DNA from 4 places in the Paenibacillus sp. TSM33 genome. Region 3 is predicted to be linked to each of the others. Evidence: riboswitches for the same ligand, from Rfam matches in the RefSeq annotation. Region 3 holds a riboswitch; each other region holds the start of a gene.
What was found. Region 3 has a riboswitch for cyclic di-AMP ahead of ACN6NF_RS20110 (TrkH family potassium uptake protein). Riboswitches for the same ligand answer to the same signal wherever they lie in the genome.
Positions count from the first base shown of each region.

Region 1 (8,048 bases), on a different contig from region 3:
GTCGTGGGCGAAGGCTACGACAATCTGGCAAGGCTGTATCATGAAGGATTTCATATATGCAACGTGTATTACGGACATTTGCGAACAGAAGGCGATTGCCTCTTCTGTCTGTCATTTTTGAATAAATAAAAACAAGCCGTAGGAGCAAGATGCCTACGGCTTTTTTGTAAGGAAGTATGAGTAAAAAGCGATTTAGGCTATAGGATGGGAGAGCATTATGTACGAAAATGAAAAGAAGTCTGAACGAATTGATGATCTGCTTTCACATAATCTGCGTATTATCCAAAGTGATGAAGTGTTCAGCTTTTCGATGGATGCGGTCTTGCTGGCACGGTTTGCAGGCATTCCGCTTCAGCGTGGGAAGATTCTCGATTTGTGCACGGGCAATGGGGTTGTTCCCATACTGTTGACGACACGCACCAAAGCATCTATTGAAGGAATTGAGATTCAACCACGCCTGGTAGATATGGCTAGACGGAGCGTCAGTTTGAATGGATTAGAAGATGCGATTGAGATTCGGGAAGGAGACTTGCGTGAACTGGTTCAAATCACGGGACATGGCGTGTATGATGCAATTACTGTGAATCCTCCCTATATGCCGCTAAATGGTAGCGATATCAAGCTGAACCCTCACCAGGCCATTGCTCGTCATGAAGTGAACTGTACACTGGAAGAAGTCATCCAGGCATGTTCTCGGCTTGTCCGAAATGGGGGGAAAGTATCGATGGTTCATCGCCCACAGCGCCTGGGTGAGATTATATCCTTGATGCGCAGTTATAGCCTGGAACCCAAGCGGATACGTTTTGTTCACCCACGGATTCATATGGAAGCGAATATGGTACTTGTTGAAGCGATGCGTGACGGCAAACCGGAAGTTCGTCTATTACCTCCACTCATTGTATATCAGGAAGATGGGAACTATACTCAGGAAATAAGGGAAATCTATGGAGAAGTAAGCAAGGGGGATTCAGTGTGACAGCAGCTGTACAAAAAAGCTTTAGTAACCGTGAAGAGGAACGGGGAAAGTTATATCTCGTTGCCACCCCGATTGGCAATCTGGACGATATGACCTTTAGGGCAATTAACACCCTAAAGTCGTGCAATATTATCGCTGCCGAGGATACGCGACAGACACGCAAACTGCTCACACATTTCGACATCACGCCGGAAATGCTCTTCAGTTATCATGAACATAATAAGGCTGCCAGTGGGCCTGAGCTGATACGTTATATAATAGAAGGAAAAAATTTGGCACTAGTTAGCGATGCAGGTCTACCGGCCATTTCTGATCCTGGTTCGGATCTGGTCAAGCTGGCACTTGAAGCAGACATCAGCGTTATTCCTATCCCAGGGGCAAATGCTGCATTATCAGCTTTAATTGCCTCAGGACTGGATACAGAGAGGTTTACCTTCGCTGGATTTCCACCAAGGGAGAAAAAGGATCTAGAGAAGTTGTTACAATCATTTCAGGTATCCCATGGCACGATTCTTTTTTATGAGTCGCCCCACCGTATTGTAAAGACATTGACGGTAATAAAGGAAACATTAGGATTACGCAAAGTAGTGCTTGCCCGTGAACTGACCAAGCTGCATGAGGAATGGGTGCGTGGAACGGTGGAGCAATGTCTTGCAAAACTAGAGGAGAATCCACCGATTGGTGAATATTGTCTGGTCGTTGAGGGAAAAAACGAAGAGGAAGAGGAACAGGAGCGTCAGGCATGGTGGCAGGACTTATCTTTGGAGTCTCACGTCGCGCATTACGAGTCAGAGGGGCTTACACGCAAGGATGCCATGAAGCGTACAGCTACAGACCGTTCAATTTCCAAGAGGGATGTATACAACGCACTCTTATGAGTACGTGTGTAAACAAAAAAGGGCCTTCCAACGGTTGGGTTCAAACCGTGGAAGGCAACAAGGAGTATATATGAAAAAGGTTAGAATTAACAATCTCTGATAAGTCTATTATATACTAAAATTCTCAGTTTGTCACAGGTGTTGGGATTTCAGAAATGCAATCTTGGCAAACAATTTTCCCTTTGAAGTAAATTACGTTCTCAGCATTGCCGCAGAAGATACAAGCAGGCTCGTATTTTTTAAGCATGATGCGCTCACCATCAACGTAAATTTCCAAAGCGTCTTTCTCTCCGATTCCCAGGGTACGGCGCAATTCGATTGGAATAACAACACGTCCGAGCTCGTCAACTTTTCTTACAATACCAGTGGATTTCATCATAATAAATCAGGCTCCTCTCGCCGTTTAAAATAATATAAGTGTCATTATTCGACAAAATTTTCTCTTTTCTGATATTTACTATACCAACGATTCCCAAAACAGTCAACCTTAAAAAAGTAGTAACAGCCTAATTATGCAAAAGTATTTAGAACAAAGAGCTTTATTCATGTGAATTACCTTATTTTACGGATGATTTGTCTTGTGTGTCGATTTGGAAATGTCGAAAAGTGATGATTCGACATATTACGACAAACGATGTCGAATGAGGGAGGGCGTTTAGGATTTTATTGTATTTTAATCCATTATTCCGAATTTTAAAGGAGCTGATATCTTGCACCAGCCACTCAGTGAAGAAAAAGTTTTTAAGGACCCGGTACATAATTACATCCATGTTCAGGATACTGTGATATGGCGATTGATCAATACGCCGGAGTTCCAACGTTTACGACGCATTCGCCAGTTAGGCACATCTTATCTGACGTTTCATGGAGCGGAGCATAGCCGGTTTTCACATTCACTGGGCGTATACGAGATTACGAGACGTATCATTTCCCAATTTGAACGTGGGGATTTTCCCGACTGGCCAAAGGAAGAAAGACTGGTTGCTCTGTGTGCCGCCTTGTTGCACGATGTAGGGCACGGTCCATTTTCTCATTCCATTGAAGAAGCCTTCCATATGAACCATGAGGATTGGACATGCCGCATTGTACTGGGGGACACGAAGATCAATGCGGTGCTACGGCAAGTGGATGAGAAGCTGCCACACCAGGTCGCGGCGGTTATAGCCAAAACGTATGATAAGCCGATCGTTGTCAACCTGGTAACGAGTCCGCTGGATGCTGACCGTATGGATTATTTGTTGCGGGATGCTCATTCGACTGGTGTTAACTACGGAACGATTGATTTGGATCGTATTTTACGTTTGTTACGTCCTCACAATGGGAGAATTGTCGTAAAAGAGTCGGGTATGCATGCAGTAGAGGATTATTTAATGTCACGCTATCAGATGTATTGGCAAATTTATTTTCATCCTGTAACACGCAGCTCGGAAATTCTTTTACGTAAAATTTTCAAGAGAGCAAAGGAATTGTTCAAAAACGGATATGAGTTTGGTTTTCTGCTTGATCCGCTGCCCGATCTGTTAAAGGGAGAACTAACAGTGGAGCAGTATTTGATGCTGGACGAATCTTTGATTCAGGCGGTATTTAGCCAATGGAAACGAGAAAAGGACGAAATTTTAAGTGATTTGAGCAGCCGTTTTATGGATCGTAGATTGTATAAATATGTAGAAATTGAAAATATGGATACAGATACCGTAGTCCATATTCGAGAGGCGTTGGAAAAGGCTGGCTTGCATCCTGAATATGATCTTGAAATTGATTTTCCGACAGATCTTCCTTATGATGTGTTTCGGCAGGGTGGCTCAACGGACAACCAGATTTTATTGCTTGGACGTCAGGGCGAGGTGCGAGAAATATCCGAAGTTTCAGAAATTGTGCGCTCAATAAGTGGCATTCACCGAGGAAAATATCACATGTATTTTCCCCAAAATAAATTGAACGGGGTAAAAGACAGGCTTCCTGCCGAAATAAGGAATTATTTTGTCAAACAATAGACAAATATATGGAAATGTAAGTAAGAATAGGAGATGAAAACCTTGGATTTATTCGACACTCATACTCACCTGGATGCGCCACAATTTGACGAAGACCGTGAAGAAGTTATAGCACGTGCTGTCGAATCAGGAGTAACACGGATGATCAATATCGGATTTAATCGTGAGACCATTCCATCCACCATGAAGCTGGCTGAGACGTATAATTTTATTTATGCGGCCGTTGGATGGCATCCGCAGGATGCCATTACAATGCAGGAGGGTGATTTAGAATGGATTGCATCGTTATGCAGCCATAAAAAGGTTGTAGCGATCGGAGAGATCGGTCTGGATTACTATTGGGATACATCACCAAAGGATGTACAGCAGCAGGTGCTTCGAAATCAAATTGGTCTGGCACGTGAGCTCAACATGCCAATTGTTATCCATAACCGGGATGCTCATGAAGATATTGTGAGAATTTTACGTGAGGAAAAGGCCGGCGAGATTGGCGGAGTCATGCACTCCTTTTCTGGGAGCTGGGAGACTGCTAAAATGGTACTGGATATGGGTTTCCACCTTTCTTTTGGCGGACCCATAACGTTCAAAAATGCCAAGCAGCCAAAAGAGGTGCTGGCTCAGGTTCCGCTGGACCGTCTGCTTATTGAAACCGACGCACCTTACCTGACGCCTCACCCGTTTCGCGGGAAGCGAAATGAGTCGGCACATGTGAGATTGGTGGCAGAGGCAGCCGCCCAAATTAAGGGAATTACGGTGGAGGAATTGGTATCCATTACGACCCAAAATGCCCTGGAACGATTTGACATTCAGTGAAAAAGAGAATAAATCAATCAAAATAAAGAGATAGACGGAGCTAATTATGATTTTGTTGCAGGAAACTCAACAATATTACAATTTTTTAACCGAATATTTTAAAAAATGTAGTTGAAACCTGCTTTACAACATGCATGTAAACAGGATATCATCTTTTCAGTGAATTGTTGTTGAGTGTAAACATCAACAAATCATTTCATGAACCAGTCTCGCTGAGTCCCTTTTACAGGGAACGGGGGAACCGATATGGCTTACAGTACGTCCGGCGTATGTGCAAGAGAGAATGTCTCTTCAGCAGCCGGCTCGACCGAAATTCATTTCCTGTATGGGATGAACAGGTAGAGAAGCCGTATTTCGATTTCTTTTCTGGGTCTTCGGGGTGAATGTGAAGGCGACCGCCATGAGCGGTTGACCTAAGCTAGGGCGACTCTCTACGTCCGAACCCGACAGCTAACCCCGTAAGCGTAACAAGAGAGAAGCCATCTCGTGCATGAGTTTTCCCGCATATTCACACATGTCGGAAGCCACGAAAGAGCTCTCTAGTCTCTTTCTTTGGCTTTTTTTGTTGTGAATAAAAGAAAATCTGTCATCATACTGTGGTTAAACAGGGGAGGACAGCATGCCGCGAAGACGGGTACATGGTGCAGGACAGTCGCAGTACGGGCTTGTCTTGTAGAAAATCTGTTATAGTCACGTCAACGATCAACTATGTCTTACTCCAGACGGCGGGCTATGTAAGGAGGACGGAGGAAATGGGCATTTTCCGAAAAGAGGAGACCCATGAGTCACGCTCATCCAGCATGTCTTACGTATTACGTTGGAAGCAAGAGAATGTGCGCCAGGCTGCTTTGGTTGCTATTTTTCTAATCGCACTAACGATTATGATTTCAATTCTGATGTACACGCAATCTAAAAAACAAGTCTTTTTTGTCATCGATGGTAAGGCATCTGCGGTAGAAACCCGGGAAACCAAGCTCCAAGATTTGCTCAATGAGCATTCTATTTCACTTCAGCCGCATGATACAATTTCCATGCCGCTAAATGGGGCAGTACAGGATGGGGATCGCGTAGTCATTAAACGTGCCAATCAGGTTAAAGTATCCTCAGGCAATGAGACGAAAAAGCTGTACACAACAGAAAATACAGTAGAGGGTGCCATTCGCACTTCGGGCTATAAATTATCATCAACGGATAAAGTTTACCCTGCGTTGGATGCCTCTGTTTCAGCTAACATGGACATAAAAATCGTCCGTGTGAAGAAACAGCAGGTCGAACAGAAAAAACAAGTGCCTTATCAGGTCATCAAAACGGCAGATCCAAGTCTCTATAAAGGCGATAATCGAGTCATTCAAAGTGGCAAATCGGGTGTGGTAGTTCAGCATGTTCAAAAGGTATACCATGATGGGAAATTGGTATCCAAACAGCTGGTCAACAAGGAAGTCGCACAGAATCGTGTGGATAAGGTAATTGCGGTAGGAACGAAGAAAAAACCGGTCGTTCTAGCTGCTTCCATCGGCCCTAAAGATGCGGTTAAGGCTACAAAGGTTAGTTCGGGCAGTGCTGTCCGTAAAGCAGGTATTAATTTTAATTATAGAAAAGTTTTACAAAACGTCTCCATGACGGCGTATTCCGCACAGGAGCCAGGTATCGGTACACGTACCGCCTCCGGCACACGTGTCACGGAAGGACGCACCATCGCTGTCGATCCGAGTGTAATTCCAATCGGGTGGTGGGTGTATATTGAAGGGGTGGGCTTCCGCCGTGCGGAGGATACCGGTGGCGCGATTAAAGGCCACAAAATCGATGTGTATTATGAGAGTTTGAGCCGGGCCAATCAATTTGGTCGTAAGCACGGTAAAACCGTATATGTTATCGGACCTGTAAAGCCGGAAATCAACTAAAACAGGTTGTGTATGTTGAGGACAATGCGATAGTATTAACAACATAGTTATGCCATGCTAAGAAGAGGATATCCTCTTCTTATTTTGTTTTCAAAAGCAGGGAAAGATAAATATATGTTGCTGTGTAGCAGTGGAGGGAAACGAAGATGATCAAGGAAGTGATCGTGGTGGAAGGCCGGGATGATACGGTAGCCATTCGCCGTGCTGTCGAAGCAGATACGATAGAAACTGGCGGTTCAGCCATTAATAAAATGACGCTGCGGAAAATTGCATTGGCGCAGGAACGGCGGGGGGTCATTATTTTAACTGATCCCGATCATGCAGGGGAGCGTATCCGTAAAATCATCGCCTCCAAGGTCCCCGGCTGCAAGCAGGCTTTTATACCTGAGGCAGAGGCGACGCGCAAAGGGGATATTGGCGTAGAGAATGCCTCCCCGGAAGCCATCAGACACGCTCTCGCGCGAGTACATACGACAGTGGAAGGTGCCGAACCGCTGATTGAATGGGCGGACCTGATTGACGCTGGACTTATTACCCATCCTAATGCTGCTGCACGCCGTATGGCCTTGGGGAATGTATTGGGTATTGGCTATTGTAACGGAAAGCAGCTACATAAGCGGCTCTCTGTATTTCAGATCAGCCGTGAGGAATTTGCCAGTGCGCTGGCACAAATCGAAAGTGAAGGATTGTGATATCCGTATGACAGGGATTCAAGATATAGCAACACCGCGGCGTACGAAGGAAATTATTCAAAGGCACGGTTTTTCGTTCAAAAAGAGCTTGGGACAAAACTTTCTGATTGATCAAAATATTCTGAGCAAGATCGTAAATGCTGCCGGATTGGATGATACAAAGGGCGCGCTTGAGATCGGTCCGGGGATTGGAGCTTTGACCGAGAAATTGGCGCAATCGGCTAAGGCGGTTACCGCTGTCGAGATTGATCAGCGGCTGCTGCCCATTCTTGAAGAAGTGCTGGCCCCTTACGAGCATGTAAAGGTTCGTCATGGAGACGTATTGAAGCTGGATTTGCGTGAGGTGTTTGCAGTCGATTTTGCAGACGTGAGCAAAGTGAGTGTCGTTGCTAATCTGCCATATTACGTCACTACACCGATCCTGATGCGGCTGCTGGAGGACAAGCTTCCTTTGGAGAATATCGTCGTTATGATTCAAAAGGAGGTGGCTGAGCGCATGGCAGCGTCTCCTGGTACGAAGGATTACGGCAGTTTAAGCATAGCCGTGCAATATTACAGCGAGCCTGAGTTAGTCTGTACGGTGCCGAATACAGTATTTATTCCGCAGCCAAATGTTGATTCGGCAGTTATTCGGCTGCGTGTACGAGAAGTTCCTCCGGTAAAAGTGGTGGACGAAAAGCATTTCTTTGAAGTAGTTCATGCCGCCTTTGCCCAACGTCGTAAAACCATTTCAAATAACCTAAAAAGCCGCTTCTTCACCAAAGAGAACAGGGACACGCTGGAGCCGCTGTTGC
Region 1 covers NZ_JBLZXB010000001.1:8,239-16,286, forward strand. Annotated here, with positions in the region: gene yabA (DNA replication initiation control protein YabA) at 1-129, shown strand, start outside; gene ACN6NF_RS00060 (tRNA1(Val) (adenine(37)-N6)-methyltransferase) at 218-976, shown strand; gene rsmI (16S rRNA (cytidine(1402)-2'-O)-methyltransferase) at 973-1,854, shown strand; gene ACN6NF_RS00070 (AbrB/MazE/SpoVT family DNA-binding domain-containing protein) at 1,979-2,233, opposite strand; gene ACN6NF_RS00075 (HD domain-containing protein) at 2,565-3,848, shown strand; gene ACN6NF_RS00080 (TatD family hydrolase) at 3,891-4,661, shown strand; cyclic di-AMP (ydaO/yuaA leader) riboswitch at 4,862-5,142, shown strand; gene ACN6NF_RS00085 (G5 domain-containing protein) at 5,414-6,562, shown strand; gene rnmV (ribonuclease M5) at 6,709-7,254, shown strand; gene rsmA (16S rRNA (adenine(1518)-N(6)/adenine(1519)-N(6))-dimethyltransferase RsmA) at 7,262-8,048, shown strand, end outside.
Region 1: another riboswitch for cyclic di-AMP. It lies ahead of ACN6NF_RS00085 (G5 domain-containing protein); the one in region 3 lies ahead of ACN6NF_RS20110 (TrkH family potassium uptake protein).

Region 2 (8,048 bases), on a different contig from region 3:
TCTAAAATGAGCAACAGTGTCCTCTTCCAGCGATGTAGCATGAAGAATATTGGATGTCATTAATGCAGCCTTTTGATCGTTAACTTTTATATATCTATATTTTGACACATACTTCTCGCCTGAATACTTTTTACTTTTTGGGGTTGATGCCTGTGGGGATATCTTAAACACACTCATACCTTTTCGTTAAGAGCTTTTCCTAGTCTCCGGCTTAAAGCTGCATACTGCTCTGCATTGGTGTCTGAAAATGCTTCTTCCCGGTTGGAGTATACATGCTGATACTGCGGAAGGCTTGAAAATTGCGACTTCGTAAAATCTATAATGTCCTCACCGATTTGGTTGTAATAATGCCAGCCGCTATCCAGCCAGGTCTTTAAAATATCACCGCCAAGCCTGTCCTGAACGACGAGCGCTGTGACACCACATTGTCCGGCAGCAGGATTATTGGCTGTCCATTTAGAACTAGACTCCAAAGACCAAGCCTGAAACAATGCCTTTTCTAATTTTAAAATACGGTTTGCATTCAACATGCGTCTCCCCTTTCGAAGCTATTCTGCATTTATAGTAAACGTGCCTTACTTATTTCAATCCATATTCCACACTCTGTGAATCTTGGCTTCTGACCTACATTCTCCATAAAATCAGCCAACTGCTCAGCTTGCCGGGTACCTTCATCGGTGAGTCGGGCATCTGGTTCCTGTCCGGTTGCTTGGGCATGTCTGATAAAATAAATTTTCTTCATGTCATCACTCCTAACCACCACACAAATGTAGTATTTTATATATGCACAAATAATTATTGTATTGGTAGTTTAGCAGATATAATCGTGCTTCTTCATCCCCAGTTCAAGTAATAGCCAGTTCTATCGAAAGGCCTTCCCTTGACCAATCAGTGAATTATCTAAAGAAAAGACTAACCAGGAATTCCTGGTTAGTCTTTTCTGAATGAAAGCTAGGCTTTTAAATGAACCCTTAATACAGGTACATCTGGAGAAGCAGATGAATTACCCAGTATCTCCACATGACTAATCATCTCTTGCCCATCTGGAACGATTACTGGAGTAATTACAGGTAATCCACCCTGCTGAATCGCATCCAGATCAAACTCCATCAATAATTGCCCTGCTTTAATGCTATCTCCTACTTGGACTTTAGGATTAAATCCCTGTCCTTTGAGGGAAACGGTATTAATGCCGACATGTATCAAAACTTGTACGCCAGATTCATGTTCAATAATGAGAGCGTGTTTGCTTTTCTCCATAACATGAGCAACTTTTCCCGCGAAAGGAGCGGTGACCCTACCCTCAGACGGATGAATAGCGATGCCATCCCCCATAGCTTTTGTCGAGAATGCAGGATCTGGAACCTCTTCCAGGGAAACCACTTTTCCTTTAACCGGCGCTACCATGTCGAACTGTTCAATACGGGGAGCCGCCTTCTTTTTCAACCATTTAAACATAACGATGCCACCTTATTTAGAGATTACATTCATAAACAGCGATAGGAAAAAAACTATATCCTTTTAGGAACCGGTTCCACGAATTAATTAAATAAAAACCGGAGTGAAACCGATTTCTATTTGAATTATAGTGAATGCCTTTCCATAATGTCAAGGCGATGATGTTCATAACTTACATGAAAAGGAAGTAGATTTCTATTTTATTGTCCGGTACATATTTCATGAGGTCAGAAAACTAACAATTGAAGGCATCATAAAGCTTAAATAGAGATTCCAATTCGGTTCTTCTTATAGGAAAAAGCAGCCTACAGTGGCTGCTTTTCTACAATACTATTACTTCGTTAATGCTAGGCTTACCCTTCCAGCGCCTGCTTCAATTCCTCAGGCGAAGCGTCCCACCATTCCTGGTTATGCGAAATCAGCAGGCTTCTGAGCGCTGCCTTATCTTCGCTACCGAGATCATCCAGCATGAAACGGCGCTTGAGTGCATAATCCATACGATTAACATGATCGGCAAGGATTTTCCAGCCGCGTTTGGCTTCGTCGTCAATCAGCATCTCGCAGGCCGTCGCGCCACCATACATACGTCCTTCGGGCGTACGGTCCACAGCTACCCATACCAGCCATACCTGGCGTCCGTTTGGTACGTCCTCTTTATTCGTAGAGAACTTGATTCCACGTTCTACTTTACTTTTGGCATGCATGGCACCGACATCAATTTTCGCCTCTCCTCGGTCAATGATGACCGGGGACATGCTGTTCAGGTCGATTGAGCCTGCGCCGAAGCCCTTATGTTTACTCTTGCCACTGACAATATTCAGTGCAATCTGCTTTTTGCCGTCCGGTTGATTTTCACTCATGCGTCACTATGCCTCCAATTTCCGTCTTCACACTCATTCTACACTATAAATATTTTAACTAATAATCTCCCGAAAGCAAACATATACATGCTGTAGATGCTTGTCAACGGGAGGTATCCATTGTATGACCCCAGCACGCACCAAAATCGTTTTATTGTCCACACTAGCCCTCGGACTCCTCGCAGGGACGTTATGGTTTGCCTGGCAACCCCCATCGCATTCCGCCCCTCAGTCCGCAGGCAAACCACTATACGGCTCCGAGTCTGAGTCTGCGCTTGCGCCAAATATGGGCAAGCCTCTAGGGGCCAACATCATGCCCGACCTGCCCAAAAACCCTCCACAGCCCGCTTCGGAAATTCTCAGCAAACGGGTGGTGGAGTATCACATTGATGTATCTCTGGAAAAAGGACGGGTTTTACGAGGCACTGAGACACTGACCTGGAAGCATCCGGGCAAGAAAACTGTGAATGATCTGTATCTTCATCTATACCCGAACGCCTTCTCTTCCATGGAAACCACCTTTATGAAAGAATCCGGGGGGAAGTTGCGCGGAGACACCATGCCCAAGGACGGCTTTGGCTCCATGACGCTGACTGAACTAAAAACAGAAGACGGTTTATCTCTCATGCACCGCACTCAATATGTACAACCAGATGACGGTAACGCAAGTGACCGTTCGCTTATGAAGGTGCGTCTACCCAAGCCGGTACGAGGTGGCGAAGAAATCACACTATATATGAAGTTTGAAGTCAAACTGCCTGGCATTTTCGCTCGTATGGGTGCGACAGATGATTTTGTAATGGCTGGACAGTGGTTTCCAAAGCTCAGCGTCTATGAGACTGCAGGACAACGTGGACGCGCCGAGGAGGGCTGGAACCTCCATCAGTATCATGGCAACTCCGAGTTCTATGCCGATTTTGGAATTTACAGTATACGGATTCGAGTGCCTGAAACACACATCGTAGCAGCGACCGGATTTCCCACCCGTGGTGCAGTACGACAGAACGGCCAAAAAATATATCAATTTTATGCCGATGATGTACACGATTTTGCCTGGGCCGCTTCACCCAACTTTGTAGCCGTAGAAGAACCCTTTTCTTCTGCTGAGGTTCCTGGTGTCAAAATCAAGCTCTATCTGGACCCGTCCCATAAGGAACTCAAAGGACGTTACATGAGCGCAGCCAAGGCCGCCCTTTCGTACTACAGCAAATGGTACGGGCCTTATCCATATTCCACTCTATCCATCGTCGTTCCACCCAAAACAGGCAGTGGAGCCGGCGGCATGGAATATCCAACACTCATCACGGCCGCAGCTGCGGACCAACTGAATCCTGGCTACAATCTGGAACGTACGCTGGTTCATGAGATTGGACATCAATATTTCTACGGAATGGTAGCCAACAATGAATTTGAGGAGCCTTGGCTGGATGAAGGCTTCACCTCCTATGCAGAAGAACGGCTCATGGAGCAAGAATATGGGCTTACCCCCAACTTGCCATTACAATCGGGACAGGTAGCTTCCCCACAGCCGCTAAACCGCGAATCCTGGAAGTACGGGTCGGCGGCTGAGTATGCGCAAAATGCCTATTCACGAGGTAAATTAGTACTACGAGGTATTGAGCGTCAGGTGGGTATGAAAAAAATGGACCGGATTATGCGGACCTACGTCCAGACTTATCGATTCAAGCATCCGACCTCACAGGATTTTCAACATGTCGTGGAGAGAGTGACCGGACGATCATGGAGCCACTATTTTGAACAATATGTATATGATGGCCAGATGGCGGACTTTTCAGTCGATCGCATCATGAATCACAAGTTGGAGAATGGATATGAAGCAATCGTGACGCTCAGCAAAAAAGGAGCAGATTATCCCAAAATCCCTGTTCAATTTACCTTCAAGGATGGTACAACAATATTCAAGGCATGGGATGGTGCGGGCAAAAGTACAACTTTCCGACTCAAAAGCGCTTCTCCCGTGTCCTATGTGACTGTAGATCCTCTATACACTATTGCACTGGAGAACAAGCATATTAATAATAGCCTGAAGGCTGAATTGGATGAAAAACAACAAACCCGTTGGAGTGTAAGTGTAACCAAGCTGTTGGAGACACTGCTTGGAAGTCTGTCATGGTGAGGTGTCTATGGATGCGGACTGTTATAAAAGAAGGCTGGGCGCTGGTGCGCATACGCTTTTATATCGTGATCATTTTATTTCTGTATCGTCTGCTGTGGGGAGTATTTCTCTATCGGCTGGTGCAGTCTGCCGTTATCCCGCTACTGTTACGTTATCCTGATCAGGGCCAAAACGAGCTGGGGAAGACTTTGTTTTGGATGGAGGGCCAGATAGCGCTGATGGACAGCCGGGAAGTGCATGTGTATTTGTGGATATTACTAGGGGCAACCGTATTGCGCATTCTGATCACTCCCTTCATTAGAGCCGGCATATATCAAAGCCTGCATACCGATGCGACTGAACCACAAAGCCTGTCCTTCTTCAAAGGGATGAAACGCCACGGTATGTCATCGCTATTGTATTACATCATCGAGTTGGGTTTGCTGCTGCTTCCCGCCTTTTGGGTGGTACCGAGACTCTATCCTATTATTGCAGGAACGCTGCAATCTTCCTCTTACCTGCTGCATTTGTTGCCCTATGCCATTGGGTGGATGGCTTACGGTTGGTTCATTCGGCAGTGTATCCTGTATATGCAACTGGGCACTGTCAGTGGTCACGCCATACTATCGTCCCTGCTTGCCTTCTTTCGCCAGCTTCTTCCGGCTGTTGGTATATCCCTGTTACTCGGTGCATGTGTACTGCTAGTTTTCGGTCTATTTAGCACCGTGGCGATGATTTGGACGGGTATGTTGGCGCTGATTCTCCAGCAATCGTATCATTTTGTTACCAGTCTGGTCAGGCTGTGGCATATCAGTTCGCAGTACCGGTTATGGCACATCGATATCTCCAGCAGAGGCTAACCCCTCTCCTTATGCTCTCTTCTGCATTTTTAGCTGTCGAAAAAACTTTTTTCTTTCCTGTGCAAACGGCACATAACTGAATACTGTTAACAGAATCTGTTCCTAGAGCGTTAGGAACAGATTTTTTTTGTAACTTTTTGCGATGAAACATTTGCCAAAGCCTGCTGTCTTTGTTACAATAATCGCAGTGAACTGATAGTAACAACTTTGTAATCTTTATTGTAACTTTTATCTTAAAAACATCGTTGTCGTGAATACTGCTCTCCAAGGTGCACATCTTAAGTTAAGCCTAATTCCTGGCACCTAGGAAGCGGGGGAACCAGTTTGGGTGAATTGATCTCGCAACAGAGTGGTCATAGGGGAACCTTCTACCGAATCCTTAAGCTAACCTCGCAGGCATTGGAAGGGGTATATTTTTTTTGAAGAAGAAGCTAACGATCGCAGCCATGGGTCTCGCCATTGCCTTTACATCTTTTACATTCGGTGGCAACAGTGCATTTGCAGACTCCAAGATGGACCAGGTCATCCAAGATGCCAAAGGAACGAACTATAGAAGCGGAGGCACTACACTCGAGGGATTCGATTGCTCCGGCTTCACAATGTATGTATTCAACAAACTGGGAATTAAACTGCCGCATCAATCTGGATCACAATTCAAAATGGGATCTTCTGTATCCCGCGATGAAATGAGACCAGGCGACCTGGTGTTCTTCAACACCACAGGAAGAGGCGTTTCCCATGTAGGTATCTTCGTAGGTGAAGGGAAATTCGCCCACTCCTCGACTTCACGTGGTGTAGTAGTTAGCTCACTGAACGAAAATTATTACGCTAACCGTTATGTCGGTGCAAAAAGAATCATGAGCACAGACGCATACCATTCTGTAGCTTCAGATATTCCTGATGACGACAACGTAGAATAACTACCGCACAGCAAGCTAACCCTAGCCGCAATTTGATTCTGGCCGGAATCGAATTGCGGTTTTTTATGTCCACTACATCAGCAATGATTATCATTACTGACGAACTGAACCCTCAAAAGGTTTCAGTTTTAGCGAACATCGTCGGTTTTACCGTCACCGCTGGGGGAGCATATGAGCAGTAAATCCTTCTTATTGAATGTATACCCGACTTAGGTACGAAATAAACACGCTTGCCATTCCCCTACAACTTGTCTACAATCTGTTGTTAATGATTGAAGTACCTGCATAAGGAGGAATGAAAAAGTGCCGGCCTCAATATCCAACTTCCGGATCGTACCGATGGACGAGCATCAAGCGGCTGAAATTTGCGAGTGGCGCTATGATCCCCCCTACAACATATACGGCTGGCTTCCCTGGGAACAAATGAAGGCACTTGAAGTCGAATTTGGAAGTCCCACACTTCGCCAAGAGCAATATGTTGCCGTACTGGACGAAGAAAATGAGCTGACGGGATTTGCTCAATATTTTCCTATGGTCGGTGTGACCCGGCTGGGCCTTGGGATGCATCCCAAAAGATGCGGACACGGTACAGGCTCCGATTTTGTCCGAGCCATTGCCGAGGAAGCCAGACGACGTCATCCGCATAATGAAATTGACCTAGAGGTTCTCACTTGGAATCAGCGGGCTATCCGAGCCTACAAGGCAGCTGGATTTGAGCTGACGGATACCTATGAACGCCAGACTCCAGATGGCAGAAAGCCGTTCCATTGTATGGTATATCGTCCTGAACAACAGAATCGGGTTCTATAAATAAGAGCGCCTTCGCTATACAACCGCGATGTTGTATAGCGAAGGCGCTCTTATTTATACGACAGATCATTACAAACTCAATGACTGCTGCGCATTTTTTCAAAAGCCTCATTATATTGTTGAGCTTCCTTAATATCTACGGCCATAATACCGCCATCATCCCAGGAGGTCAAACGCAGAGTCACGGTCTTGTAATCAATCGTAATAAATGGATGGTGATTAAATGCCTCAGATATAGCGGCAACTTCATCCACGAAGGCAATCCCTTTCATAAAACTGGAAAAATTATATTTCCGAACGATCCAACGTCCTTCCTCCAGTTCCCAGCCCTCCAGCTTCTCCAGATGTGCTTCAATCTCTTCTTGTGTAAAAGGCATGTTACGAACTCCTCCCCGTTTATACGGAAGCCTTTCAGCCGCTGAAAATGCGGCCAAAACTACAATATATTGGTGTACATATTACCACGGCCCCGTTGATAAATCCATAAGACGGCCTTTAGATCAAAGGGACCGACGTTAGCTCCTCATCTCCGATGAGTACATAGATTCGGTGCTGCTCTGGCTCATAAATCACAACGCCGCTGCCTACAGTGATTATGGGCTCCGTGCCCAGGGCATAAAATAAGTCTTCTGCCAAGGCTTCATTGACTTCCTGACGCCCCGCCGGGTCCAGCCTGTCCCAATCTGCTGCTTCCATTTCAAAAAATTCATAGCTATCTGGGATGCGTCCCACAGCCTCTGTCAAATCGTTCAAAATTTGTTCATACTCGCGCCCATGCTTTACTCCCATGCTATTTCCTCCAGTGGTTCAGCCATTCAATACCTAATCACCTTATTATACCGGAAATTGACCCTTAACAAAAAAGAGAGTTTTGTCGATAAATACTATAATCCGTCTCATAATGACGCGCTTGGGGCAAGGACGACCCATGCGGCATGAAAGGATTCAAAATCTATTCTCATGGATGAGGTGTATCATGCAAATTACAACCATTATTGGACTTGTGCTCGGGCTTGTGTCACTG
Region 2 covers NZ_JBLZXB010000002.1:15,225-23,272, reverse strand. Annotated here, with positions in the region: gene ACN6NF_RS00515 (hypothetical protein) at 1-177, opposite strand, end outside; gene ACN6NF_RS00510 (YunG family protein) at 174-527, opposite strand; gene ACN6NF_RS00505 (histidine phosphatase family protein) at 560-742, opposite strand; gene ACN6NF_RS00500 (PTS sugar transporter subunit IIA) at 952-1,458, opposite strand; gene ACN6NF_RS00495 (YwhD family protein) at 1,812-2,318, opposite strand; gene ACN6NF_RS00490 (M1 family metallopeptidase) at 2,443-4,455, shown strand; gene ACN6NF_RS00485 (hypothetical protein) at 4,467-5,294, shown strand; cyclic di-AMP (ydaO/yuaA leader) riboswitch at 5,571-5,708, shown strand; gene ACN6NF_RS00480 (C40 family peptidase) at 5,714-6,214, shown strand; gene ACN6NF_RS00475 (hypothetical protein) at 6,247-6,396, shown strand; gene ACN6NF_RS00470 (GNAT family N-acetyltransferase) at 6,518-7,024, shown strand; gene ACN6NF_RS00465 (4a-hydroxytetrahydrobiopterin dehydratase) at 7,102-7,401, opposite strand; gene ACN6NF_RS00460 (hypothetical protein) at 7,520-7,813, opposite strand; gene motA (flagellar motor stator protein MotA) at 8,001-8,048, shown strand, end outside.
Region 2: another riboswitch for cyclic di-AMP. It lies ahead of ACN6NF_RS00480 (C40 family peptidase); the one in region 3 lies ahead of ACN6NF_RS20110 (TrkH family potassium uptake protein).

Region 3 (8,048 bases):
TCAGGATGGACAGAAGCTTAAGGAAACGACCGAAATGCTTAAAAATTGTGATCTGCTCGTATTTGACGATATTGGTGCTGAAAATTTGAGTCCATGGGTACGGGATCATGTAATGGGCTCCATTTTGAATTACCGAATGAACCGCAAACCGACCTTTTATACTTCCAATTACTCACTGCAAGGGCTAGAGAAGCATCTTAGCTTTACAAGCAAAGACGGAGAAGAAATGTATAAGGGACAACGCTTGATGGACCGGATTCGTCCATTTGTGGATGTCATTACCGTCAAGGGGAAAAATCAGCGAGGATAAGCGGTATTTGTCTGCTCTTTTGATATCTTACAATTAAAAGACTATTGTGATATAATTAAAAGGTGTCGAAACAGACATTACAGGTTATAATAATCTTGACTTTTCTATAAAGGAGGAACATACAATGGCAATTGTTAACGTGTCCGATCAATCCTTCAACGCAGAAGTCGAAGGCACAGGAACCGTTTTAGTTGATTTTTGGGCGCCATGGTGCGGTCCTTGCAAAATGATCGCTCCAATTCTGGAGGATCTGTCTACAGAAGTTGGCGATAGTGTCAAAATCGCAAAGGTGAACGTGGATGAAAATCCAGAGTCTGCTTCCCGTTTTGGCGTGATGAGTATTCCTACCCTGATCGTCTTCAAAGACGGACAGCCTGTTGATAAAGTGGTAGGTTTGAACTCCAAAGAAGCACTGAAAAGCATGCTTACTAAACACCAATAATCATGGAATGTGACCCATGCTCCTGCGGGGGCTTGGTGGAGCGCCATGAACAGTCAATGCCTCCGGTTATATATACCGGGGGCGTTTTTGTGCATTATTCCTATATAATATAAGTAGTAAGTTGAGCAATCATTAAGAATGGAAGGAGGAACCGGGCGAATGAAAACCTATGCGGAGGACTTGCAGAATCAGGAGAAGGCGCTGGAGAATATACGGCACAAATTAGCATTGCTGCCGGATGCATCAGGCTGTTACCTGATGAAGAACAGCGAAGGCACCATCATTTATGTCGGCAAGGCCAAAGTGTTGAAAAACCGGGTCCGTTCCTATTTTACAGGTAGCCATAACGGCAAGACGCAACGACTGGTTGCCGATATTCGTGATTTTGAATATATCGTTACAGGCAGCAATATGGAGGCGCTCATTCTGGAGTGCAACCTTATTAAAAAGCACCAGCCGCGTTATAACGTGCTGTTGAAGGATGATAAAACTTTTCCGTACTTGAAAATTACGAACGAGGCACACCCCAAGCTGGAGGTAACCCGTCGCGTTCTGAAAGATAAAGCGAAATACTTTGGACCGTACCCCAATTCCTACGCGGCACATCAGACAAAAAAGCTGCTGGATCGTATGTATCCGTTACGTAAGTGTGGTGTAATGCCAAAAGAAGTGTGTCTGTATTATCACATGCATCAGTGCTTGGGACCTTGTGTGAAAGAGGTCGAGAAGGAAACATATGACCAGATTAGTCAGGAGATCGGTTCCTTTTTGAGCGGGGGACATGAGGAAATTAAAAAAGATCTTCAGCGTAAAATGCAGGAGGCCGCAGAGGAATTGTACTTTGAGCGTGCCAAGGAGCTACGGGATCAGATTATTAGCATTGACGCGATGATGGAAAAGCAGAAAATTACCACATCTGATGCGAAGGACCGAGATGTATTTGGTTTTTCGGTAGATAAGGGTTGGATGTGTGTACAGATCCTATATGTCCGTAAGGGTAAAATGATTGAGCGCCATATGTCGACTTTCCCTTTCTATGGTGAAGCTTACAGTGATTTTATGTCTTATGTGACGCAATATTACAGCGACAACCCGGCAGTACCGCAGGAAATATTGTTGCCGGATTCTCCTAAACTGATGAAAGCAAAATCGACTGATGTCGATCAACCGATTGCAACAGAAACTGAACTATACAGTGCAACTACGGCTGAGACTACCGGGATTACAGATGAGGAGGCAGTACAAACGGAGTCAGATCGTTCTGCTGACCCATTGCTGGTAGCCGAAGCACGAGCAGCTTATGCAGAAGGAACGAATTCAGCCCAAGTTGGTGACCAAGAAACCGAGGAAACTGAAACTCAACTATCCGGTGGATTGGAGGACCCATCTGCAGCAGCTCTTGCTCTGGCTGAATGGTTGGATGTAAAAGTACTTGTGCCACAGCGCGGGCTGAAAAAGCAAATGACAGGTATGGCGACGGAAAATGCACGTGTTGCTTTGGATGAGAAGTTTAAGCTGATCGAGCGGGATGAGGAACGGACATCCAAAGCTGCAAGCAATCTGGGACGTGCCATTGGGCTGGATAGTCTGCATCGGGTAGAGGCGTTCGATAATTCCAACATTCAGGGTTCTGATCCAGTCTCGGCCATGATCGTCTTTATTGATGGCAAGCCTGCCAAGAAGGAGTATCGAAAATACAAGATCCGTTCTGTGCAGGGACCAGATGATTATGAGACGATGCGTGAGGTTATTCGGCGTCGATATGAACGTGTGCTGAAGGAAAATCTTGAACGTCCCGACTTGATCATTGTCGATGGTGGGCGTGGACAAATTAAAGCGGCAACCGATGTATTGGAAAATGAGTTGGGTTTGTTTATACCTGTGTGTGGTTTGGTGAAAGATGCCAAACACAGAACTTCCCAACTACTGATGGGAGAAACATTTGAGGCCGTGACACTTGCACGCAATAGTGAGGAATTTTATCTGCTGCAACGGATCCAGGACGAGGTTCACCGTTTTGCCATTACGTTCCACCGCGAGCAGCGCGGCAAATCTATGGTAACTTCCCAGTTGGACTCCATTCCAGGCATCGGCGAGAAACGGCGTAAGTTGCTGCTCAAGCATTTTGGATCGCTCAAAAAAATAAGAGAGGCCAGCGTCGAAGACTTCCGGCCTCTCTCTATTGGGGATAAGCTTGCTCGTCAGATTATAGCTGCCCTTCGGGAGGAGGAGTCGTAGAATACGGCTCCTCTTTTTTCATGGGTTCAAACATGATTCGATTAGGTTTTTTAGGACTAAACCAGTAAATGATGTAACCGACAATAGCCGGAAGTAAGATCCAGAATAGACCGGCGCTCACATTCACGGTGTCTCCCAGACTTATCACACTAAGCCCCATGAGTATGCTGTCAAAAATAACGTGGCTGAACATGGCAGCGATAAAGCCGTAACGCAGGAACACGAAGCTAAACAGCAAACCAAGAAAAGTCAGCTCAATAGGTCTTGAAATCACTGGATAGATTGGATAAAGCGTATGTCCCAGTGCCCAAATAAGCGTAGTGATCAGACAAGCAACAAACGTATTTTTGACTATTTTTTTTACCATCGGAATACCAAATAAACGGTAAACAGTCTCTTCTCCAATACCTGCCATCCAGGCCATAATCGGCAGTAGCCATGGATAAGCCATATTGTAAGGGGATTGCGTGGCGTCTGTAGTGGAGAATGTATTAAATGTGCGCTCCAGTACAAAGAACAAAATGGATTGTACGCCGAGTAAAATGAAGGCCCACAAGTAACCGACATACATACTGCGAAGCACATACAGCCCGTAGCCCGGCTCTTTGGCCCGTGGCCATGCATTGAGTCCAACCTGACGCATAAGCCCGTCACCGCCGACCAAGGAGAAATAGAGGGCAACAGCCATAAAGAAGGTAACACCGACCTGGAATATCATAAGAAATATAAGCATGCCCTTACTGCCTGCTTCTGCTTGTAATAAAGGCAGCATGTTCATGGTCCCAGCTATACTAGCAATAAAGTATACAATGGACAGAACAATACCGCGTACAAATGAAGTATGTCGTCGGGTGAGTGACGCATACACAATGGCAAGGACGCCCAGGACAAAGCTAAATAGGGCATAACCCGCATAAGTCATCCAATTCGCCCAGTATGTTTGCTTTTTAACATAGTCGGTATAGGATGAAGGGGCAGCAAAGCTTTGGGTAAACGAGCGAACATCCCCGTCTTCAAAAGTAAAAGCCAGCGTAAGCACCGAGGCGCCGATTTTCTTTTCGTCCACGGTATATTTTAATCCGCCTTCCCCCTGAGTGGTCGCAAGCTTCAATTCCGATGGCTTAAAGCCAAAGCGTTTGATCCATATTGCTGCAGCCTGTTCCTTAGCTTCGAGCGTCATGTCGCCCTCAGCTATACGTACAAGCTTATTTCGTGCTTGTTCATCTGTAGAAACATCAGCCTGTGTGTAATTGGTGCTGGAGGTGATCCGTTTAAAGCTAACGACCTTCCCAGTGGATAAATCCACATGAATTTGCAGCTTGCCCTTCGCTGAGGAGTCAGGCAGATCAACCCGAAAGGTTTCATAAGGATAATGTTTTTTCCATGTTCGATCGTACTCTTGAAGCAGTTTTTCTCTGGATAAATAACCGTACAAATCCGTTTCAGCCTGATAGGTCACGACAGGCTTCTCTGGCTGTGATTCTGTATAGCCCAGCTGGGAACGGGCAAAGTCCAGGGCGTGTATGACCGCTTCTTGTTTGCTGATAACCTTTGCATTCATCAATGATTCCGGACTTGGATTGCTAAGCGAGGGGATAAGCAATTGAAAGATAAAAAAGCAAATCAGGCCAACCCCGCCCAGCAAGCCTAATTTTTTGAAGTTGGCCGTGAGCACGACCGGTTTCCCGATAGGATTCATGAGTTTCCTCCTTAATCTGTAAATAAGAACATCCATTAAAGATATCATACTGCACAGGTTCCCGCCAACAGACCAGCGATATTCATGAAAACAGAGCGAAAGCACTTTAAAGTTTTAATAAAATTAGATAAGCTATGATTAAGCGATGCCCATTAACAAATTAAAGCCAATTTCACGTTTTTTCGGCGAAATCAGTTTTGTGATCTGGTTAGAGAAGGATTATAATCTTAAGGCAATGCCTATGAAATATATGGGTAATGATATACATATAAGCCGAATTTCTATGAGAAAACGGGGGAACCATGTTAATAGGGGTGAATTTTACACCCGATCCTGATGGACCGGAAGTGTAAATAGGGCATACTGTACTGTCCGAATCCGTCAGCTAACCTCGTAGGCTGTGGACAGGAACCAAGTCAGGCACTCGGTTTTCCGGTGTCTTTTTTTGTGTGTATAAGTGTGAATAAAAGTTTGCTGAGTTAAGGACGCTGCGCGTTCCATTTGGTCTTCCAATCGCTGTTGCCACTGAATTTTTTTGATTTTCTAGACCTTGATAAGGGTAAAATTCAGAGTCAAAGGCGAGCGCTATCGCTGCTGCCCGCCTTAAAGTCATTAAACGTTCCATGAGGTAGTTACGTATAAAGTGTAGTGAGTATTGAAAGGCAAAAGTATCCCGCTTTGCGGATACTTTTCTGATTTAAAAAAGAAATGGACGAAAGAAACTGAAAAGAATTGGTGATTTTATGAGCTGAGCGATCTCCATGCTCATAGTTCACTAAGGAGGAGAAGTGATGAATAAATGAATCCCAATGCAAGCTGGCTTCGGCTTTCTCCACCGCAAATATTCGTTGCAGGCTTTGCCATTATCATTCTAATAGGTAGTTTATTGTTAATGCTGCCCATCTCTAATACAACAGGAAAACCACTTGCGTTTATAGATGCTCTGTTTACTGCCGCTTCCGCGACCTGTGTAACCGGGCTTGTCGTTAAGGATACAGGGATCTTTTTTACAACCTTTGGTCAAATCGTCATCGTTGCGCTGATTCAGATTGGCGGACTTGGCTTTATGACCATGGCTACCTTGATCGCGCTGGTGTTCAAACGTCGGATTTCCTTGCGGGAGCGCCTTATTTTGCAAGAAGCGATGAATCAGACCTCGGTCGAAGGGATTGTCGGATTGATCCGTAAGGTGCTATGGTACTCGCTGATGATTGAGGGCGTATGTGCAATCATTTTTTCGATTCGCTGGTCGTTTGATATGCCTGTGGGCAGGGCGATTTATTTTGGAATATGGCATGCTATTTCCATGTTTAATAATGCTGGTTTTGATTTGTTCGGTGAATTTCGCAGCCTGACAGGTTATGTATATGATCCGATTGTTAATTTTACAGCCATGTTCCTCATTATTTCGGGTGGCATTGGTTTTGTAGTGATGTCAGACCTGGTAGAATATCGCAAGCGTAAGAGACTGGCCTTGCATACCAAGGTGGTACTCAGCATGACAGCTGCTCTGATTATCGTCGGCACGCTCGTCATTTTTGTGTTTGAGTTTACAAATCCGAAGACGATTGGCTCGCTTGATTGGGGTGGTAAACTGCTGGGTTCTTTATTCCAGTCCGTTACCCCTCGCACCGCAGGTGCCAACACGCTGGACATTGCAGGTTTGCGGCAGGCTACGCAGTTTTTTATCATCATACTCATGTTTATTGGGGCTTCGCCTGGCTCTACTGGAGGCGGGATTAAGACCACTACATTTGCCCTGCTCATTGGGGCGGTGTTTTCGATGCTGCGGGGACGGGAAGATATTGTGCTGTTTCGGTACCGACTTGCGCAGGCACGCATTTATAAGGCTTTGACCATTACATTGCTGGGGCTGCTGTTCGTGATCGGGGTGACGATGATTCTGTCCGCAACCGAAGATCATCATTTTCTGATGATCTTGTTCGAGACGGTGTCTGCATTTGGTACGGTAGGACTGTCCATGGGGCTTACACCTGATTTGACAGTTGTAGGCAAGCTGGTGATTACCCTAACGATGTTTGCAGGCAGGCTGGGTCCACTCACGCTAGCTTATGCACTTGGACCGAAAAAGGGTAAGGAATTGTATCGTCATCCAGAAGGCAAAATAATTATAGGATAAGGGAGTTTTCGAGTAGATATGAAAACGCAGCAGTTTGTAGTCATTGGCTTGGGACGGTTTGGCTCAAGCCTGGCTTTGCAATTAGTGGATATGGGGTGCGAGGTGCTGGGCATTGATCGGAATGAGGATGTTGTGGACAGTATGAGTGAGATCCTGACACATACTGTCGTGGCAGACGCTACAGATGAAGATGCGTTGCGGTCACTGGGCATCCGTAATTTCGATTGCGGCATTGTTGCGATTGGTGATGATATTCAGGTAAGCATCCTGACCGCCATTTTGCTGAAGGAGCTGGGTGTGAAAAAAGTCGTAGCCAAAGCCATATCTGTGCTGCATGGGCGTGCGTTAGAGAAGCTTGGGGTGGACCGAGTCATTTATCCGGAACGGGATATGGGTATTCGGGTAGCGCATCAGCTGGTCACGCCTAATCTGCTCGATTATTTGGAGCTGTCCAAGGAATACAGCATTGTAGAACTTAATGTGCCTGCATGTCTGAATGGCAAAACGTTGGCAGAATTAAATGCGCGCACCCGCTTTGGTTGCAGCATCGTTGCGCTTCATACGGCGAATGGTATCTTGATCGCACCGACAGCTATGGATCGGCTGAAAGCAGACGATATTATGGTCATTATCGGCTCCAATGACAATATCGGCCGCTTTGAGGATGAGGTCGTTAATATCAATGAAGAGGGCTAGATCCTCTACACCATACGGTAGCCTGCAAACGATGCGCGTGTCTCGCTAATCCAGCGTCGTGCCGTTGGGCCGAGATCGGCCGTTTCTGAGTAGATGAGGGAGGTCGTTCGGCGTGTTTCCTTCAAATCAGGCAAGTACAATGCAGTAAGTCCATTATCTCGCAGCAGTTCGCTGCGCAAATAGGATTTGGGCAGCAAAGCAGATGCCTTGCAAGTGGGAAGGAGGCGTACAATCGCCTCGAAGGAGTCGATTTCCATACGGATATCCGGCATAATGCCGCTACGCTGGAACAAGTCATCCGTCAGACTGCGGTACCAGGTTCCTTTGGAGAAAATAATCATCGGCAATCCTTGCAGATCTTTCATCGAGGCCGTTCCTGTCTTGACTGTTAATTCATGTCCGATGGGAACGACTAGCTCCAAATGATCGTCAAATAACGGAATGCAACGCAGTCCGGCTTCATGAATGGCAGACCCGACAACGCCGGCGTCTGCCTTTTTGTCGCGTACAAAGGCGACGATTT
Region 3 covers NZ_JBLZXB010000018.1:230,741-238,788, reverse strand. Annotated here, with positions in the region: gene dnaI (primosomal protein DnaI) at 1-310, shown strand, start outside; gene trxA (thioredoxin) at 435-752, shown strand; gene uvrC (excinuclease ABC subunit UvrC) at 912-2,990, shown strand; gene ACN6NF_RS20115 (CPBP family intramembrane glutamic endopeptidase) at 2,959-4,689, opposite strand; cyclic di-AMP (ydaO/yuaA leader) riboswitch at 4,951-5,104, shown strand; gene ACN6NF_RS20110 (TrkH family potassium uptake protein) at 5,489-6,829, shown strand; gene ACN6NF_RS20105 (potassium channel family protein) at 6,848-7,525, shown strand; gene ACN6NF_RS20100 (LysR family transcriptional regulator) at 7,531-8,048, opposite strand, start outside.

Region 4 (8,048 bases), on a different contig from region 3:
GATGGATTCCAATGAGGCAATGGGTCCCATAGCAATCTGCTGCTGTGTACCGCTTAAAGTCGTAATATCCGCCGTAGGCTGTAGCGTTTGCGGTACTTTTAACCCAACCAGCACTAGCGTAAGTACAAAGGCAAGCGGCAGGAAAATTCGTATGTTGGCTTTAATAAAATCTTGAAAAAAATTACCCAACCCTTCACCGCGCCGCGTCAATCCCCTCATAAAAGCCGCAGCAACCGAAAACCCTGAAGCAGCCGAAGTAAACATCATCATCGTGACAAACGCCATCTGTGTCAGATACGTAAGCCCGCTTTCTCCGCTATAATGTTGGAGATTCGTATTGGTCATAAAGCTGATTACCGTATTAAAGGCCAATGATGCTTCCATATTACTGTTCCCAACCGGATTGCCCGGGAGTATAGCCTGCAAGCGCAATAGCAGGTAGCTGATCCCCGCAAGCACCACATTGGTTGCAATGAAACTCATAGCGTACGTGGTCCAACGCATGCTGTCCTGTTTCTTCAAGCCTACAGCTTTATAAATCAGCTTTTCCGTTCCACCAAAAATCCGATCTGTCCGATTCGGTTCATTCGAAAATACGTGATACATATAGGTACCCATCGGCTTTATCAAGAGCAACAATATGACGATCACAATTCCAATTTGCAGTAGCTCCATCCTCTATTCCTCCTTAAAATGCTCCTGCATTTGGAACAACAGACCTGATTCAGATCATCCATTGAGTGCACACGTTTGCGAAAATCTGCACCTCTGATGCTGCATTCTTGATCTGCTGTTCCTGCCTGCTCGATCCTATAGTTGACTAGAACTTTTCAGGATTCAGGAGTGCGTAGATTAAATACACGAACACAATAGCCGTGAGCCCTAGCACAACGATCATCCTCTTCGCCCTCCTTTTGAGGTCTGCGCGTCACACCAGCGTACAAACAGCAGTATCACTCCATAACTCACAGCCATTACGAGCAGCATGTATAAATCCATCATGTTCATACCCTCCATATCGCTCCTCAGATCGTTATTTCCGATTCCATCATAAAATCATAAAACCAGCTATGTTATAAGTGCTTATCCGTTCAGCAGGAAACCCACCTCTCCGTTCAATGTGTAGATCACATGGTCCGCTCCCAATCCCCGATAAATTCCTTGTGGATTACAGCCGTGCGTAATAACATAGATCGATTCTGATGTTAGTGGCCGACATATTTGCAGGAAACGGCAAGTTAGATTCAAGCTGTTTTCGAACAAATACACACTACCAATTTCTTTCTTAGGAAAATTCCATTTTCCCGCTTGCATCGTATTGATGCGCACAATGTGCTCCACACCCATTTTTTTGAGCTGTCGTTCCTCCTGGGTGCTATTTGTGAGAACTGCAAACGCCAATTTTTTGAACATAAGCAATTTCACAAAACTTCTGCCCGCTTCATTCGGTGCAGTGACAATAATTAACCGACCTTCCATCAGTAGCTCCTCTCCCGGTATAAAAAGACAACAAAAAGAAGCCGAAGGAAAAAGGCTTCCTCCGGCTTCATACATTCCATGATAAAATAAACCATGGCTGCACACGGCGGTTTGTTGCCTCTCCCTGTACGCTTACGAGGTTAGCTGTCGGATTCGGACGTGAGAGTCGCCCTATTTACGGCACTTGGCCGGAAAATTCACCCCATGAGACACACGGCTTGCAAAGCAGTATATACTCGTTGGTTCCCCCGTTTTTGCAACTGCAAAATTCAGCGCTTTAGACAATTCGTTGTTGCTTCATTGTTGTTAATTTGAAATTACGTCTTGAATCATACACCCGTGCAAGGAAGACTGTAAAGCTCAATGACAAGGCTATAAATCACCCTTTAGAGCATAGAAGATTAAGGATAACGCTTACAAACAACATATGCTTCTCCTATCTCTTTAAAACTCTCTATTTCACCCCTTTTTGAAAATGAAAGGCATGTCAATATTGGCCTAGGGTATGGTACGGTTGCCCTTTATTTATAAAAAAGAAAGAAAATGCGCTATATGTACTAGATAATTATCGAATGAACCCTTTTTTGTGAGAAGAAACACCTCAACTTGCTCCATTTGAAGTGCGATTTACCGTTTTGAACAAAATACGATTTTACAATAGCACAATGCCTGTAGACTTAGACTCTTCTGAACTTGCAACCCCTTGTTGAGTTGTTCGCAATTTAATTGTAGAATATTGAATGAGGAGGGATATCATGAGCGTATATAAATATGATGCACAGACCCTACAAGGGGCACAAATTCCGTTATCCACATACGAAGGGAAAGTTCTTCTTATCGTGAATACTGCCAGCAAATGTGGGTTAACCTCCCAGTACAAGGCGCTACAAGAACTATATGACCAGTATCATGAACAAGGGTTTGAAATTTTGGGATTTCCCAGCAACCAGTTTGCCAAACAAGAGCCGGGTTCCAGCGAGGAGATCTCCGAGTTTTGCCAAATCAATTACGGAGTGACCTTTCCCATGTTCGCCAAGACAGATGTGAACGGTGATCAGGCACATCCTCTATTTCGCTACCTGACCCACACTGCTCCAGGAGTATTAGGCTCCAAAGCGATCAAATGGAATTTTACTAAATTCTTAATTACACGAGAAGGTAACGTATTTAAGCGTTATGCGCCGCAAACCACTCCAGATAAGCTTGTAGAAGATATTAAGAAGCTTTTGCAGAAATACTGACAATCTTTCTTCATTACAGTTAACGAGCAGTCCGTTGCCCATACGACCGTTTCTGTGACGGGATGATATAATGAAAAGTATTTAACAAAAAAAGCATCCCTTCACGTAAAACGTGTCAGGATGCTTTTTTAACTGGGTATTGCACATAATGCGGTCGAGAGGACTCGAACCTCCACGGGCGTACGCCCACTACCCCCTCAAGATAGCGTGTCTGCCATTCCACCACGACCGCATGTCATAATGTATTGAGGCAACAGATTTATTATACTCTCTCAGCAACAATTTGTAAACAAGAATATTATAATTATTTTTAATGTAATTTTATTTAACATATATAAGCAATAAAATTATTTAATTTGACACAATAGAGCTTTAAGTGTAAATATATATTACATAAATGTTCGATTTTTTATTACAAATCAATATTCAAGTTAAATAACATTACACAAATATTTACTTCAAGGAGGCGAACCATTCTGCATAAAGGTAACCGGTTGCTAAACTACGCATTATTGTTGGACCCTTCCCTGCCCATTGGTGGTTTTACCCGTTATTATGGACTGGAGGAACGTTTTCGTAACGGACACTTGAACAGTCTGCAGGATCTTAAACATTACATGCGAGACGATTGGTACCCTCAAATTACAACCCTTGACGGCATGGCCATCAAAAGTCTGTATGCAGCCATCCAGCAGAATGACAGTTGGCGGATCGCCCTTATTGATAAAATGCTGTACACCCAGCATCCTTCCTCGCAGTATGTAAAAGAGTCACGACTTTCAGGCCAGCGTCTGCTCAAGCTCACCAAAGCTCTTTATCCTTGGCTTGCATTTGATCAATTGAAAGACGCACTCAATCAATACAATGCAATTGGCACACTCGCTACTGTCCACACTTGGATTAACTTCCTCCTCGGAACCGATATAGAACAAACCGTTCACGGCTATTTTGCCACAGCGGTATCCTTCTGTATCGAAGATGCCTTCAGACTGCTCAATCCTCCTTACGAGGAAAAAAATACTCTTATCGATCATATGACCAGCGAGTTGCTCACCATCTGGAAGAAGTTTAACGAACCTACACCAAGCTCATTTCAGCGTTACCTTTTTCACAGACATCGGACCAGTTCCTACATCACTCAGCCACCCTATATGAGCCATAGTAGCCAATGGAATGCATCTAGCCCCCTTTTCTCCTCAGTCCTATTTAAACACCTTCCTGCCTCTCTCTGATGCGTCGCTTCATCAATCTAGCAGTCACAATAAAAATACTCTGCCTTTTCCTCAAGTGGCAGAGTATTTTTTATTCATGTATCCAAATTCACACCACTAACAGACTACAATCGGATTATTTTCACTTTTTGCACTTAATTAAGTAATCATTTTAACGAAATACCGTATTTAAGATTGTATAAACACGTATAAAAGTGTATCATAGTTTTAGATGGTTAATTCTAACATGTTTACTGATGATTATTATATCACACCAATTATTCCGTAAGAATCCGTAAGGGGCGATTTCTCTTGAACAACAAAATGCCTGTCACCTCCTTCGGGTGGGCCATCAAACAAAGGCTTGTCGAGCTTCGGCTGGATCAGAAAACATTTTGCGAGACACATAATATTCCGCCTTCACGCTTGTCCAATCTGATTCACGGCACCCGTAAAGCACAAAGGTACAGAAAACAAGTTGCTGCAATTCTGAATATCGACGATAACGATTATAAGGAGGCGACACCACACTAACCGAACAAGCATTTCAGCAACCAATGCGTCGCCATATTATCAGGAAACCAAATAAACCCGTAAACCGAACCCTCAGTTCGTTTTACGGGTTATTCACCCAGGCGTTTAGCCATAGATTATTCAAGTTTTGTTTTGTCCTTCTCCCTTTTTTGCTTACGGTACTTCGCAAATTCAACGTATTCTAAAATAAAGTTCTGTTCTTCTGTCTCAAGATCTTCAGCCTGGCAATTCAATGGCCCCATCACTCCAAAAAAATAAGCAGCCTTCTGCTCCTGAAGTACGCCTTCCCCCGGCTTAATTCCTTTCATCAACCAGTCGAGCGATACATTAAAAAAGTCCGAAATCTGAATCAAATGGGCGGTACCTGGCGTTGTTTTTCCCCTTCTCCAATCACCGAGATTCCCTGAGCTAATTTTAAGCTTTTCACAAAATGCCTTCTTGGTCATTCCTCGATCCTTAATTAAAGCTTCAATCCGCTGATAAATAGTTTGATCTCCCACAACGTTTCCCCTCCGACACTGTAGCTTTTTCTAATTAATTTTCAATTGTACACATTAAAATGTCCTTATCAAACCCCACAGCAAACATTAATCAGTAGTTGAATTGGGCTGGTTTTTCTCTTTACGAAAGCGGGTAAATTCAATATACTCAAGTATAAAATCTCTTTCCGCCTCACTTAGCGATACCCCTTGGCAATTCAGTTGCCCTGAAGCTCCAAAAAAATAAGGGTCCTGCGACTCCTTTAGCACCTTACTCTGCACGTCTCGACCCAGCATAATCCAATCCAGACTAGCGTCAAAAAAAGAAGCGATTTCTATGAGTTTATTCGTGCCTGGTGTCGTTTTTCCTCTTTTCCAATCTCCAAAGTTCCCTGTACTAATGCCCAACTGCTGGCAAAACGCCTTTTTGGTCATACCTCGTTCCTTAATGAGCTCCTCAATGCGTTGGTAAATAGATTGCATAGAAGTTCCTTCCTCCCTAGCAGGCTCTCCAAATAACGATATCATGTCCCCTGTTCCCATTTCAAAGATCACGTGTGCTAAAATTACCGAATTATGTATGTTGGTTTTCATTATACCACAATATGCAACAAAAACCGCCTGTTTTCCGAAGAAAGGGCGGTCTTTAAGTCAGCTCGCTTACGCCAATCACGTAGCAGAGTTTTCGATTTTAAGTAAAATCTGCTTCAATTCGTTCAACGTTTCACTCAAGTGCAATAATTCCTCTTCCGGCAAATACACGAGTCTCTCTTGAATTTTATTAGAGAAGGTATGAAATACCTGTTCACAAAAAGCGTCGCCTTCTTCTGTAATGGCTACGTTCACCACTCTACGATCCGAGTCACACGATTGGCGGTCAGCCAACCCATGCTCCACCAGCTTATCCAGCAGAGGAGTCATGTTTGGGCGTGAGACATTAAGTTGTTTGGACAAATCGGATACTGTAGACGAACGCACTTCACGCAGAAGCATGAGCACCTGAAAATTATTAGGCGACAAATGCAACGGAAAATCAAGCGGACCGTAGGTGAAAAATTTCTTCTTCACAATCGGAAACAAGCCCAAAATATTTTCTGATATATTTCCTAACAGTTGAGTGTCCATATTTTTCACCGTCACTTCATAAGTTTATATATTTATTATTCTATAACATTCTGGCGTTATATTATACTATGGAATCATTATTTCATCATAATCATTGTTTAATTGCATCCATGCACAAATAAAAAAAGCCTCTAACGTGAGAGACTTTTCCGTTTAATCCATTGATGCGGTCGAGAGGACTCGAACCTCCACGAGCGTACGCTCACTACCCCCTCAAGATAGCGTGTCTGCCATTCCACCACGACCGCATAACAAAATATAAATGGTGAGCCATGAAGGACTCGAACCTTCGACACCCTGATTAAAAGTCAGGTGCTCTACCAACTGAGCTAATGGCTCATGCTGTTCATCCAAGCTGTCCGCCATTAAACCAGACCTCAGGAATTCCCCTTAAGCATGCAACATGTAGTCTGTAAAGACAACAATGACCCGTAGGGGATTCGAACCCCTGTTACCTCCGTGAAAGGGAGGTGTCTTAACCCCTTGACCAACGGGCCTTATGAATGTACACCAACTTGGCGACAAGAAAGAGTATATCAAATAGAATAGTAAATGGCAATACTTATTTTTTAAAAATTTCAAAAAAGCTATTTTATATAATTGTAAAATGCACGTCCACTTAAATTTCCTTATCTACAAATAGATAATTCCTGAAAAACCACGGTAAATGATTGCAATATCACTTATGTTTACTTATAATCACTTACAAGATACCGAAATGATTATATATTAGAGGAGCTTTCTATGTATCAGGAAGAACGAATGTTAAAAATCGTTGATTACTTACAGCTTCACAAACGGATTTCGGTGGATGATATTTGCGAAATTTTTAATGTTTCACGGGATACGGCCCGCCGAGACTTGGTAAAACTTGAGGAGCATCAAAAAATTATTCGCACCCGCGGCGGCGCCCTTCTCCCTAAACTGCATCACGATCCAATTGGAAATTATAACGAAAGGCTGCTCACTGTTTCTGAGGAGAAACAAGTGATCGGACAATTGGCTGCCAGTATGGTACGAGATAGGGATCGTATTATATTGGATTCCTCTACCACCGTACAGGCGTGTGCAGAAAGACTGAATGTGCAGGAATGTTCGGTTATCACCAATTCAATCAATCAGGCTGACGTACTATCTGGAAAAGACGGTGTCTCCATTCATCTATTGGGAGGCCGCCTGCAAAAAGAACACCGATATGTATACGGATCGTCCGTAATTGCCACTTTGTCTCACTATTTTGTAGACAAAGCTTTTATCGGGATTGGAGGCATATCATCTCACGGACTAAGCCTGATTCATGAAGAAGACGGTATGCTGAAGCATCAGATGATGAAACAGGCAGATCAGGTGATCATCCTTGCAGACCATTCGAAATTCGGAATCAATTTTCCGTATCGTTTTGCTGATTTGTCTGAGGTTAATATCGTGATCACCGACCGCTTGCCAGAACCAGCGATGCTGGAAATTTTGCAACACCATGATATTGAAGTGGTTGTCCCCTCATAAATATGAAGCCAATCGCTCTAACTAGACGCAATATGTATAACAGAGATATCAAAGGACAGGAGCTGGAGAGAAATGAAACTGTTTGCAATTGATATGGATGGAACGCTACTGAATGAGGAAGGAAAAATAAGCAAAGCAAACGCAAGGGCGATCCGCAAGGCACAGGAGCAAGGTGTTCAAGTTACGATTGCCACTGGCAGAGCCGCTTATGATGCCTGGGCAAAGTTAGAGGAAGCAGAGCTGGTTACTCCCGTCATTGGAGCAAACGGCGCCACTGTACACGATGTGCATCGTCGCCAGTTAACCTCTACTCCTATGGGCCGGAGCGAAACATTTGAAGTGCTGAGCTGGCTTGAGGGTAACGATTTCTACTATGAGGTCATGACAGACCGTGCTATTTATTCTCCACAAAAGGGGCATCAGCTACTTGCTGTTGAAATGGACCGCTTGCTGAGCGCCAACCCAGATATTTC
Region 4 covers NZ_JBLZXB010000010.1:559,347-567,394, reverse strand. Annotated here, with positions in the region: gene kdpA (potassium-transporting ATPase subunit KdpA) at 1-675, opposite strand, end outside; gene kdpF (K(+)-transporting ATPase subunit F) at 821-898, opposite strand; gene ACN6NF_RS06460 (hypothetical protein) at 1,084-1,479, opposite strand; cyclic di-AMP (ydaO/yuaA leader) riboswitch at 1,593-1,764, opposite strand; gene ACN6NF_RS06455 (glutathione peroxidase) at 2,235-2,720, shown strand; tRNA gene ACN6NF_RS06450 (tRNA-Leu) at 2,870-2,952, opposite strand; gene ACN6NF_RS06445 (urease accessory protein UreF) at 3,215-3,952, shown strand; gene ACN6NF_RS06440 (Rha family transcriptional regulator) at 4,244-4,465, shown strand; gene ACN6NF_RS06435 (helix-turn-helix domain-containing protein) at 4,582-4,965, opposite strand; gene ACN6NF_RS06430 (helix-turn-helix domain-containing protein) at 5,053-5,427, opposite strand; gene ACN6NF_RS06425 (MarR family winged helix-turn-helix transcriptional regulator) at 5,614-6,069, opposite strand; tRNA gene ACN6NF_RS06420 (tRNA-Leu) at 6,235-6,317, opposite strand; tRNA gene ACN6NF_RS06415 (tRNA-Lys) at 6,333-6,408, opposite strand; tRNA gene ACN6NF_RS06410 (tRNA-Glu) at 6,495-6,566, opposite strand; gene ACN6NF_RS06405 (DeoR/GlpR family DNA-binding transcription regulator) at 6,814-7,575, shown strand; gene ACN6NF_RS06400 (Cof-type HAD-IIB family hydrolase) at 7,648-8,048, shown strand, end outside.
Region 4: another riboswitch for cyclic di-AMP. It lies ahead of ACN6NF_RS06460 (hypothetical protein); the one in region 3 lies ahead of ACN6NF_RS20110 (TrkH family potassium uptake protein).